Linked DNA regions of Roseivirga sp. BDSF3-8. The main gene of each other region encodes a partner of the protein of the gene in region 2 in a complex. Links are inferred from orthologs where the notes say so. Each region holds a gene or a part of one and is shown on either strand. Other genes may lie near its edges.

Region 1 (4,566 bases), 1.4 Mb from region 2 along the record:
CTGTGCAGCTTTGATCAAGCCAAGGTTACCTTCATTGATAAGGTCACCCAGAGATAGTCCCTGGTTTTGATATTGCTTCGCTACGGACACCACAAATCGCAAATTCGCTTTCGTAAGTTTTTCCAGGGCCATTTGGTCCCCTTCACGAATTCTTTTAGCAAGCGAAACCTCTTCATCAGGAGTAAGCAGGTCAACCTTGCCTATCTCCTGCAGATACTTATCGAGGGACTGGCTTTCCCTGTTAGTAATTTGCTTGCTAATCTTGAGCTGTCTCATTCAGTATGGTTTTAAATTCTTATTGTCCCGGTAAATACCCAAAAGAAACATTGAGTGATCTGCTTAAAGTTCCTCAATGTTTCCGAATCATTAAATATGAAAAACAGATTCAAGCGATGCCGGAATTATAGGGCACCGCTTAAATAGCTGATGATCAAGAGCGTGGATTACGCTCAGGACGAGGTAATAAAACTTTACGTGAAAGACGGAATTTACCGGTCTTCTTATCAATCTCAAGAAGTTTCACCTTTACTTCTTCTCCTACTTCCATTACGCCATCCATGTTCTCCAGACGCTCCCATTTTATCTCACTGATATGGAGAAGTCCTTCCTTACCAGGCATGAATTCAATAAAGGCGCCGAAAGGCATGATATTCTTCACAATACCGTCGTATACCTCCCCTACCTCAGGAAGTGCCACGATGTTTTTCACCCGTCTCACAGCATCTTCCATGTTTTCCTTATTGGTAGCAAAGATGGTAACGTATCCGGCATTATTTTTCTCTTCGATGACCACAGTAGTCTCAGTCTCCTTTTGGATTTCCTGAACGATCTTACCACCTGGCCCGATCACCGCACCGATCATATCTTTGTCGATCTTCAGAGTCTGAGATCTTGGTGCATTAGGTTTGAGGTCTTCACGAGACTCGGAAATGGTCTTACTCATTTCTCCCAGAATGTGTAGACGGCCACGCTTTGCCTGCTCGAGTGCTTCTTTCATCACATCAGGTGAAAGACCATCTACTTTAATGTCCATCTGGCAAGCTGTAAGCCCCTGCTGAGTACCGGTCACTTTAAAGTCCATATCACCGAGGTGGTCCTCATCACCCAGAATATCAGAAAGTATAGCATACTTTCCTGTTTCAGGGTCAGAGATCATACCCATAGCGATACCGGATACAGCAGCCTTGATAGGAATACCGGCATCCATAAGGGCCAGAGAACCGGCACATACAGTAGCCATGGAAGATGAACCGTTAGATTCAAGGATATCTGATACTACGCGAATAGTATATGGATTGTCCTCATCCGCAGGGATCATATTTTTCAGGGCACGAAGAGCCAGGTTACCGTGACCTACTTCACGACGGGCAGGGCCTCTGTTTGGCTTAACCTCACCTGTACTGAAAGCAGGGAAGTTATAGTGAAGAAGGAATTTATTACTTCCTGTCACCATAGCACTGTCGATCATCTGCTCATCAAGCTTGGTACCCAGTGTTACTGTGGTCAGGGATTGAGTTTCACCACGGGTAAAGACGGCAGAGCCGTGTGCTGTAGGAAGATAGTCTACCTCACTCCAGATATGGCGTACCTGATCGAGCTCACGACCGTCCAGGCGTTTACGCTCATTAAGTACGAGGTCACGGCTTGCTTTCTTCTGAATGCTATGAAAATACCTTCCAACCATATCAAGATCCAACTCATGATCTTCAGGCAGGCTTTCTATATACGACTCTTTAATTTCTTTAAAGGTCTTGCTACGCTCACTCTTGTCAGCAATCTGCTTCTGAGCGACTTCATAATAGCGATCGTAGAACTGATCAAACAACTGTTGCTTAAGCGCATCGTCGTTATTTTCATGATCGTAGGTGCGCTTCTCCGTTTTACCAACTTCCTCTACCAACTCTGTCTGTGCTTTGCACAGGTCTTTGATAGCCTCGTGTCCTACAAGAATTGCCTCAAGCATTTCTTCTTCTGACACTTCTTTCATTTCACCCTCGACCATGGTGATATTATCATAGGTAGCACCGATCATCAGATCAAGTGTGGCCTCAGTAAGCTGCTCACGGGTAGGGTTAACTACCATTTGACCATCAATTTGAGCTACACGTACCTCGGCGATCGGACCCTGGAATGGCAGGTCGGACACGGAAATAGCAGCCGAAGCCGCCAGTGCAGCGAGGGCATCAGGAAGCGCCTCGTTGTCAGCAGAAATCAGGGATATCATTACCTGAACGTCTGCATGGTAGTCATCCGGAAAAAGAGGGCGGATGGCTCTGTCAACCAGGCGGCTGACAAGAATTTCGTAATCGGATAGTCTTCCTTCACGCTTGAGGAAACCACCGGGGATTCTACCGGCAGAAGCAAACTTCTCCTGGTAGTCTACGGAAAGGGGGAGAAAATCGACACCTTCTCTAGCGTCCTGAGAGCCTACAACGGTAGCCAGAATCATCGTATCGCCCATGCGTACCACCACGGAACCGTCGGCCTGCTTTGCCAGCTTTCCGGTTTCGATACTGATCTCACGGCCATCTTTTAGTGTGATGACTTTCTTTATCTCCTTAGGTTGCATATAATTTTTTTCTGTACGTAAAATGTTAATTTGGCTGATGCTGTCGGACCAAAAAATAAAAATTGGGCTGGGGCGGGAAAGTAAAAGAGGGAACTCCTAGAGAATCCCCTCTTACTACATATGTTATTTTCTAAGATTCAGGTCGGCAAGTACTGCACGATATCTTTCGATATCCATGTCGTGCAGATAGTTTAGAAGCTTTCTTCTTTTACCTACAAGCTTCAGCAGACCAAGACGGGTAGAGTAGTCTTTTTTGTTAGACTTAAGGTGCTCGGTCAGGTGATTAATTCGATAAGTGAACAGTGCAATCTGCGACTCTGCAGACCCTGTATCACTCTTCGATTTTGACCGACCATGATTCTCAAAAAGTTCCTGTTTCTTATCTTTTGATAAATACATGACTAGCTAAATCAATTAAAATTTTTAAAACTAACTGCAAAGGTACACAGCCAGCTACAAGTTTCCAACTATGAACCGCTCATTTCCTTCTGTTTTTCTTTGAAGGTTTTTTCTCCAAGCTTCCTTCTAAACCTTTCGAAGATAACGCGGTACATATCCGAATCAAATACTCGGCTGTCGTTTCGTGCCTGTTTGAGGAAGAACAAGCCTATTGGTGCTAAAACTACATTTGCAACCCACACGGCAATGAAAGGATCCATTAGCCCTTCTTTACCCTGCTTCTCCATAGTCATGGTGAGCACATAATAAATAATGAAGAATACAATAGAGATAATAACAGGGACGCCAAGGCCACCTCTTTTGATAATGGCACCCAGAGGAGCACCAATAAGGAACATAACAAGACAGGCAAGTGCCTGAGAGAGCTTTTTATTTTTCTCTATCGTATGTTTTCTAATTTCCTTTTCGCGCGTTTCGATCTGACTCGTTTGTACGGTAATGTTATTTTTCACGAATCGCACCTGGTTCATCGCCTGCCTTACCATCCTTTTCTTAAATGAAAGCACAGAAAAACTACTGTCCACCTTATCAATAATACTGGAGTCGGGTGACTCTATAGCAGCATACCTCTCCTCGTATTTAGCCTCATTTTCTTTTCTTTTAAAGAATCGCTCCTGAACCCGTGTACGGGTCTCTAGCCGTCCGAGCTCTTCCTCATCAGATCTTTGCAAAGAGGCTACTTTCTGTTTTGCCAATTTGGCTGAATCTGTAACCGTTACACCAGATACATTACCAGTATCTTTAGGCAGCGTACCGTTGGCTAAGCTATCTTCATTACCAGCGGAGTCGGCTTCGGCTGTATTTACAGAATCAATATTTTTTCCTCCTCCATACTTTCTTTGATAGTAGTTGGGGTCAGCCATACGGTTAACTTCCTGTAAGCTATCTCTTTCTACCTGGATAAGGCTATCCGCGATACGACGCATTTCACGCCTTACTCTCACTTTCTCAAAGACCCCATCCGGAGTATCTATCTTATTTACCGTAAGATAACTAAAGAATCCTCCTGCAGAACCTATCACTTCAAACTCCGATTCAATTACATCCAGCCGCATACTATCCACATCTTCCATCAATTGAGACGTATTTTTCATATACCGGTGGGTGGCGAACAGGTTTTCATCGGTTCTGTCCAGCATAAAAGACTCGAGACTTAAAGTCATTTCGAACCTGTTAAACTCATTGCGTACCATCTGGTCGATAAGGTCTACCCTACCCGGTCGGTTTTTATCTATCTCCTGGTAAAAATTCCCATCAAATAGTTCTAGCTTCAGAAAGCGCTCGTTATTGACAGTATACATTTTTCCACTGTCGGCAATAATCACTTCTTTATTACCTGTGGATCTGGAATGATCGTAAATAATCAGGTCTTTGAGAGTCTTACCGTCGCTGAGCTTTTCGTTAACCTTTATGCTGTAGCCCGGTATTCCGTTATAAAACGCTCCTTCTTTAATATCAAGGCTGGGTTTCTTTTTGCGTATATCATGCAGCAGACTATAGGCTTTAAGGTTTGCTTTAGTAACCAGGTAATTGTTGTT
Region 2 (6,105 bases):
CTACCCGTAACATTTTCATTGAGAGCGCCTACTTCTCTCCCGACCATATTCGAAGAACGGCCATGCGCCATGGGCTTAAAACGGACGCTAGCTTCCGCTATGAAAGAGGTACAGACCCTAATATTACAGTATATGCTTTAAAAAGAGCTGCCCTACTGGTAAAGGAGGTAGCTGGAGGCACGATCTCATCTGAAATTGTGGACGTGTACCCTGATCCGATCCAGGATTTTCGCGTACCGGTAACCTACAAGAATGTACACCGGTTGATCGGGCAGCAGCTACCCAATGAAAAAATCAAGTCTATCCTTGAGTGGCTCGATATTAAGGTGGAAGAAGAAACAGAAACTGGCTTTACTGCTATCGTGCCTCCTTATCGCGTGGATGTAACCCGGGAGGCTGACATTGTCGAAGAGATTATCAGAATATACGGCTTCAATAATATTGCTCTTCCCGAAACGGTGGGAAGCAACTTCCTAAGCGATTTTGAGACTTTTCCCAGTCATAAGGTCAAACAACAGATTCGCGAGATACTATCCGGCAGCGGCCTTAATGAGATTATAAACAACTCACTGACCAAGCCAGCCTATGCGGATAATAATCCTCAGCTTAACGGCGATGAGAGTGTGGCAATGCTTAATAAGCTGAGTGAAGACCTGGGAGTATTGCGTCAGAGCATGGTGTATGGCGGGCTCGAGTCCCTGGCCCGAAATATCAATCATCGCCAGCGCAATCTTGCTATGTTTGAGTTTGGTAAGGTTTATCGTAAAACCGAAGGAAAATACAAGGAAAAGGAGCAGTTGGCTATCTGGCTTACAGGTAAGAAGGCTCCGGAAAACTGGTTGTCCGGAAATGAAGAGGTTACCTTTCATGACCTTTCCGGTATAGTTAATAAGGTACTGGGCCGGTTTGGTATTCAGCCTGCTGACAGTGAGGCATTTCACGAAGGGCAGTTCGACTATGCCCTTAAGCACTCGCTAAATGGCAAAGAAATCGTTACATTAGGTAAGCTGAACAAGAAGACGACCAAGCAGGCTGAGGTATCTCAGACTGTGTTTTACGCCGAATTTGACTGGGGCTACCTGATGAAACAGACTGGTAAGCCACTGAAGTACAAAGAGGTAGCGCGATTCCCTGAAGTAAGACGCGACCTAAGCCTGGTGATAGACAAGTCTGTAAGCTTTGACCGGATTAGAAAGATTGCCGAGCAGTATGAGCGAAAGCTGCTTAGAAAGATCAGTGTTTTCGATGTATACGAAGGAGATAAAGTGGGGGAAAATAAGAAGGCTTATGCCCTGAGCTTTATCCTGCAGGACAATGAGAAAACACTGAATGACAAGGCGATAGATAAGACCATGAGCAAGCTGATGAAGGCATTCGAGAAAGAAATCGATGCACACATCAGAAAATAACGGAGCATGAAAGAAAAGTTAAATCAGGAGATTAACCTCCTGGAAAGAAAAATGGGACTGCTTATAAGCGAAATCAATAGCCTGAGGCAGGAAAACAAGCGTCTGAATGGAGAAAACAGCGATCTAAAAGAAAATTTAAGCCAAAAGGAGAAGCAGATTGCGCATTTTAAAAATCAAATGAAAATTAGTAAAATTGTGCAGCATGCGGCAGTGACAAATGATACAGCCGGGCTTAAAGATCAGATAGACGAATATATCAGGGAAATAGATAAATGCATCGCCCATATAAGCGATGAGGGAAGGTAATATAGTATGAGTGATCTTTCCATAAAGATAAAAATCTGCGACCGGGAATATCCTATGCGCGTGAGCGCAGAGAAGGAGGAAAAGGTACGACAGGCTGGAAAGGCACTTCACGAAAAAATCAAACATTATAGAGAACGTTTCGGAATAGACGATAAACAAGACCTTTTGGCCATGGTAGCATTTGATTGCTTAGTAGAAAAGCTTGAATGTGAAAGCGGCCAGACTGGCGATGTGGATTTCTTACTCAGAAAACTTAATCAACTGAATGGGTTGGCCTCTAAGGCTTTACCATGATTTTTTAATAACCCTCCACTACATCCCCTCTCGTTCGCCCTTCTGCCAGAGCCCGGTATGGCAACACACCTGTTAGTGCCGCCCATACATAATTACCGGTAAGATGAACGATATATCAATAGTACTTATCATAAGCCTGGCCACCCTGGCCATTGGGTTTGTGATCGGGCGATACCTGTTAAAGCAGGTTTACAAAAAAGAAGAGGAAGAAATAAAGGAAAAAGCCCGCCTCATTATCCAGGAGGCCGAAATGAAAGCCGAGTCTCTGAAAAAAGAAAAGGTGATCGAGGCCAAGGAAAAGTACCTTAAGCTCAAAAGTGAATTTGAAGAGGAAGTAACCAGAAAGAAAAACCAGATATTAAGCAACGAGCAAAAGCTTAAGCAGCGCGATAGCAACCTGTCCAAACAGATGGAACAGGTAAAACGAAAAGAAGCGGAAACCGAAAGTATGAAAGAGAATCTTTCTGCGCAGATTGAAATAATTAACAAGCGTAAGGAAGATCTTGAAAAAGTAAAATCCCAGCAGGTACGAGCCCTTGAAAAAGTAGCTAACCTGACAGCAGACGAAGCACGGGATCAACTTGTAGAAACCCTTAAAGAAGAAGCCGAAACGAAAGCCTCATCCTATATTAAGGAGATCATGGAGGAGGCTAAGCTTTCGGCTACCAAAATGGCTAAAAAGGTGGTATTGGACACCATCCAGCGGACAGCCACCGAGCATGCCATCGAAAACTGCGTCTCGGTATTCAATATTGAAAGTGACGACATTAAAGGGAAAATCATCGGCCGCGAAGGGCGAAACATCCGGGCGCTGGAGGCTGCCACAGGAGTTGAGATTATTGTAGATGATACCCCTGAGGCTATCATAATCTCTGGATTTGATCCCGTACGGAGAGAAATTGCCCGCCTGTCCCTGCATCGCCTGGTTCAGGATGGCCGGATACACCCTGCCCGTATAGAGGAGATTGTGGCTAAGACCCGCAAGAATATAGAAGAGGAGATCGTGGAGATAGGAGAACGTACAGTAATCGACCTTGGAATACACGGTTTACATCCGGAATTGATCAAAATGGTAGGCCGTATGCGATTCCGTTCCAGCTACGGACAAAACCTGCTACAACACTCGCGTGAAGTAGCCAGACTCGCCTCCACCATGGCTTCTGAATTGGGTCTTAACGCCAAGCTTGCAAAACGTGCTGGTCTGCTTCATGATATTGGTAAGGTATGGCCGGAGGAGCCGGAGAAGCCACATGCCATTCTCGGTATGGAACTGGCTAAAAAATACAAGGAACACCCTGAAGTATGTAATGCCATTGGTGCCCACCACGATGAGATAGAAATGACAACGCTTATTTCTCCCATCATACAGGCGTGCGATGCTGTCAGCGGATCACGCCCAGGGGCGCGCAGAGAAGTAATGGAAAGCTATATCAAGCGCCTTAAGGATCTGGAAGAGCTGGCTTTGGGCTTTGACGGGGTTAATAAATGTTATGCGATTCAGGCAGGCCGGGAGCTCCGCGTAATGGTGGATGCAGAATCGGTTTCAGACAACCGTGCAGGTCAACTTAGTTTCGATATCTCTAAAAAGATAGAGAATGACATGCAATATCCCGGGCAGATCAAGATTACAGTAATACGCGAAATGCGAGCTGTGAACTACGCCAGATAGGTTTAAAAATTTAAGATAGAAAAGGACTTCCGAAAGGCAGTCCTTTTATTTTAGGTGCTGTATTGAATAAGGGTTTGTATTTTGTGTTAAACATGAAGTATTGACCTGGTGTACGAGGCGTAAGGCAGCTAGATAAGCTATATGCTATATCGTAAAAAAGGACCGGCCCGTACACATTGTTTCTTTAGAGTCTGAACAGTACTTAATGCCGTGAAAAACGAGCAAGGATAAGACTAAAAGGATAGACGAAGAAGAATTAGTCAATACGATTAACCTCTTTTTCTATGACTATCATCAAACAATGTGTCGGTATCGACATCTCCCAGACAACCTTTGCAGTATGCATCTGCTTTTTAGAAGATACTCATGATCATCACTTCAGTGAGACAAGGCATTTCAAGAATGACAAAAGTGGCTTTAATCAACTGCTCCGCTGGGTGCGGAAGCAATGCAAAAGCTCAGTAGAAACAGTGTATTTGATGGAGGCTACAGGGGTTTATTACGAAAACCTTGCCTATCATTTGCATAAGCTAAAGCAGACAGTGCATGTAGTGCTTCCTAATACCTCTAAGCATTACTTTTCAAGCCTCAACATAAAGACTAAAACCGATGCTTTGGATGCAAAGATTCTTAGCCGTTTTGGTGTGGAAAGGAAACATAAGATCTGGGCTCCGCCTTCACCAGTATTGCTGGAACTAAGGAACCTGACTCGTTATTATGTACAGCTCCAGGAAACAAAGACAGCACTCAACAATATCAAACACAGTAAGGAGGCCGCTTATGAGGTACAGTCTATCATATTAAAGAGCAACCGTAGCCTGATCAAGACTATAGATAAGCAAATACAGGTGTGTAAAACGAGTATTGAAAAACTTATCGCCAATGAGCCTCAGCTTAACGAAAAAGTTAGAAAGGTTTTGACTATCAAAGGGGTAGGCCTCATCACAGTTGCAACCATTATTACCGAAACCCTGGGTTTTGAGCATTTTAAAAGCATCAGGCAAGTGGTAAGCTATGCAGGGTATGATGTGGTAGAAAGGCAGTCAGGGAGCTCTATCAAGGGTAAGACTAGAATATCTAAAAAGGGCAACCGCTATATCAGAAATGCGCTCTACTTCCCTGCTATGGTTAGCTGTAGATTCAACCCAAGCCTAAAATCTACTTACCTGAGAATCATTCAGAAAAAACCATCCAAAATGATTGGCCAGGTAGCCATACAAAGAAAGCTCTTGGCTTTGATCTACACACTTTGGAAGAATGACTCTGAATACATTGAAGGGTACAAAAAAGAAGTAGCTTCAGCCATAAAGACCGAAGCTACACTGGATAGTTCTAACTAGAGAACTTCCTTCAGACTTAAAAATACTTTTTTCCAATTAAACTTGGAATCTATAACAGTACCTTTTTTTATGTTCAGTGACACCCCGTATCGATAGTCAATTTCCACTTTATAAGCCCGAAACTTTCAGCTCTACCTGAAATAAGGTATATTATATAAGAACTAAACCTCAACCACCTATGAAAAAAACTTCAATTTTTGCCTCTCTAACATTGCTCTTTTCGCCGGATTGTTATTTCCCGGAGAAGAGGCCGTGGCCAACCGAAATAATACCTTACTTATCTCCGCCACATACAATGAGGCAGACGGAGACCCTGAATGTGCTGCTTCAGTAACTTTTTGTGCTGCAGCGCTTGCCAATCTGACTAGTTTCTACTGGCGTGTATCCGGCTCCGGATATATCAATGGTCAATCCAATATTAATTGTGTGAGTGTCACGTCTCAGCGTAGTTATTACTCAAGTTCATCCTATACGGTTAGCGTTACTGCGTACGATGGTCAGGGCCAGGCCTGGTACGGTAGCCGTAGCTGGGATGTTCAGGCAGAATATCTTTGTGATTAATCAGTTAACGAAAGGCAGTGTCGGCAAACACTGCCTTCTTTTTTTACCAATAAGGGAACATTTGAGAGAAAAAAAGTTATAGCATTATTCAGGTACAATTTTTTTATACCTGTCTTTTTATTAGGCTGTCCGCATTAAAGGCTATCAACCAGGGCAGGCGAAATAAAAAAAACAACCTAACCTTTAAGAAATGAACGCTTTCTTTAATTCAGAGTCTGTAGTCTTTCTGCAGGCTGTAATGCCGAACTATGAATACCTGATGTTCGGAATTATATACATACTTATTCCCCTGGTCGCGGTCATAGACATTTTTAAAAGCAGGTTCAAATGGGTATTGCAGAAGCCCGTTTGGCTCTTTGTAGTGATCACCATGCCTGTAGTGGGTGTAGTACTTTATGCAATGGCCGGGCGTAACTCCCGCAGTCTTCATACCAGCAGGACTGCTGCTGTAGGATAGAGTAGGTCAACCTTTTCGTTTTTCGTACGGACAAATATCTATATACTCATCTTTAAGGTGACGTTTACG

The links. Proteins that work in one complex are often made in the same cells at the same time.
Region 1: rny (region 2) and pnp share a complex: the UniProt entries of both Bacillus subtilis proteins name them as parts of the possible RNA degradosome complex. The link is inferred for Roseivirga sp. BDSF3-8 from one-to-one orthologs.

What each region holds. Positions count from the first base shown.
Region 1 is NZ_JBGNFV010000001.1:4,457,216-4,461,781, reverse strand. The notes cover bases 1-2,945. They hold pnp (polyribonucleotide nucleotidyltransferase), read right to left. Parts: upstream 2,570-2,945; coding sequence 431-2,569; downstream 1-430. Other genes in these bases: rpsO (30S ribosomal protein S15), read right to left, coding at 2,693-2,945; AB9P05_RS18395 (RNA polymerase sigma factor RpoD/SigA), read right to left, coding at 1-276. Outside these bases: more of rpsO, read right to left, coding at 2,946-2,968; AB9P05_RS18380 (LptF/LptG family permease), read right to left, coding at 3,037-4,566. UniProt on the Bacillus subtilis protein: Involved in mRNA degradation. Catalyzes the phosphorolysis of single-stranded polyribonucleotides processively in the 3'- to 5'-direction. Necessary for competence development in Bacillus subtilis.
Region 2 is NZ_JBGNFV010000001.1:3,020,171-3,026,275, reverse strand. Bases 1,534-4,395 are described here. They hold rny (ribonuclease Y), read left to right. Parts: upstream 1,534-2,112; coding sequence 2,113-3,678; downstream 3,679-4,395. Other genes in these bases: AB9P05_RS12580 (IS110 family transposase), read left to right, coding at 3,963-4,395; AB9P05_RS12590 (cell division protein ZapA), read left to right, coding at 1,722-2,009; AB9P05_RS12595 (hypothetical protein), read left to right, coding at 1,534-1,715. Outside these bases: pheT (phenylalanine--tRNA ligase subunit beta), read left to right, coding at 1-1,409; more of AB9P05_RS12595, read left to right, coding at 1,416-1,533; more of AB9P05_RS12580, read left to right, coding at 4,396-5,018; AB9P05_RS12575 (hypothetical protein), read left to right, coding at 5,247-5,579; AB9P05_RS12570 (PLDc N-terminal domain-containing protein), read left to right, coding at 5,770-6,036; aceK (bifunctional isocitrate dehydrogenase kinase/phosphatase), read right to left, coding at 6,043-6,105. UniProt on the Bacillus subtilis protein: Endoribonuclease that initiates mRNA decay. Initiates the decay of all SAM-dependent riboswitches, such as yitJ riboswitch. Involved in processing of the gapA operon mRNA, it cleaves between cggR and gapA.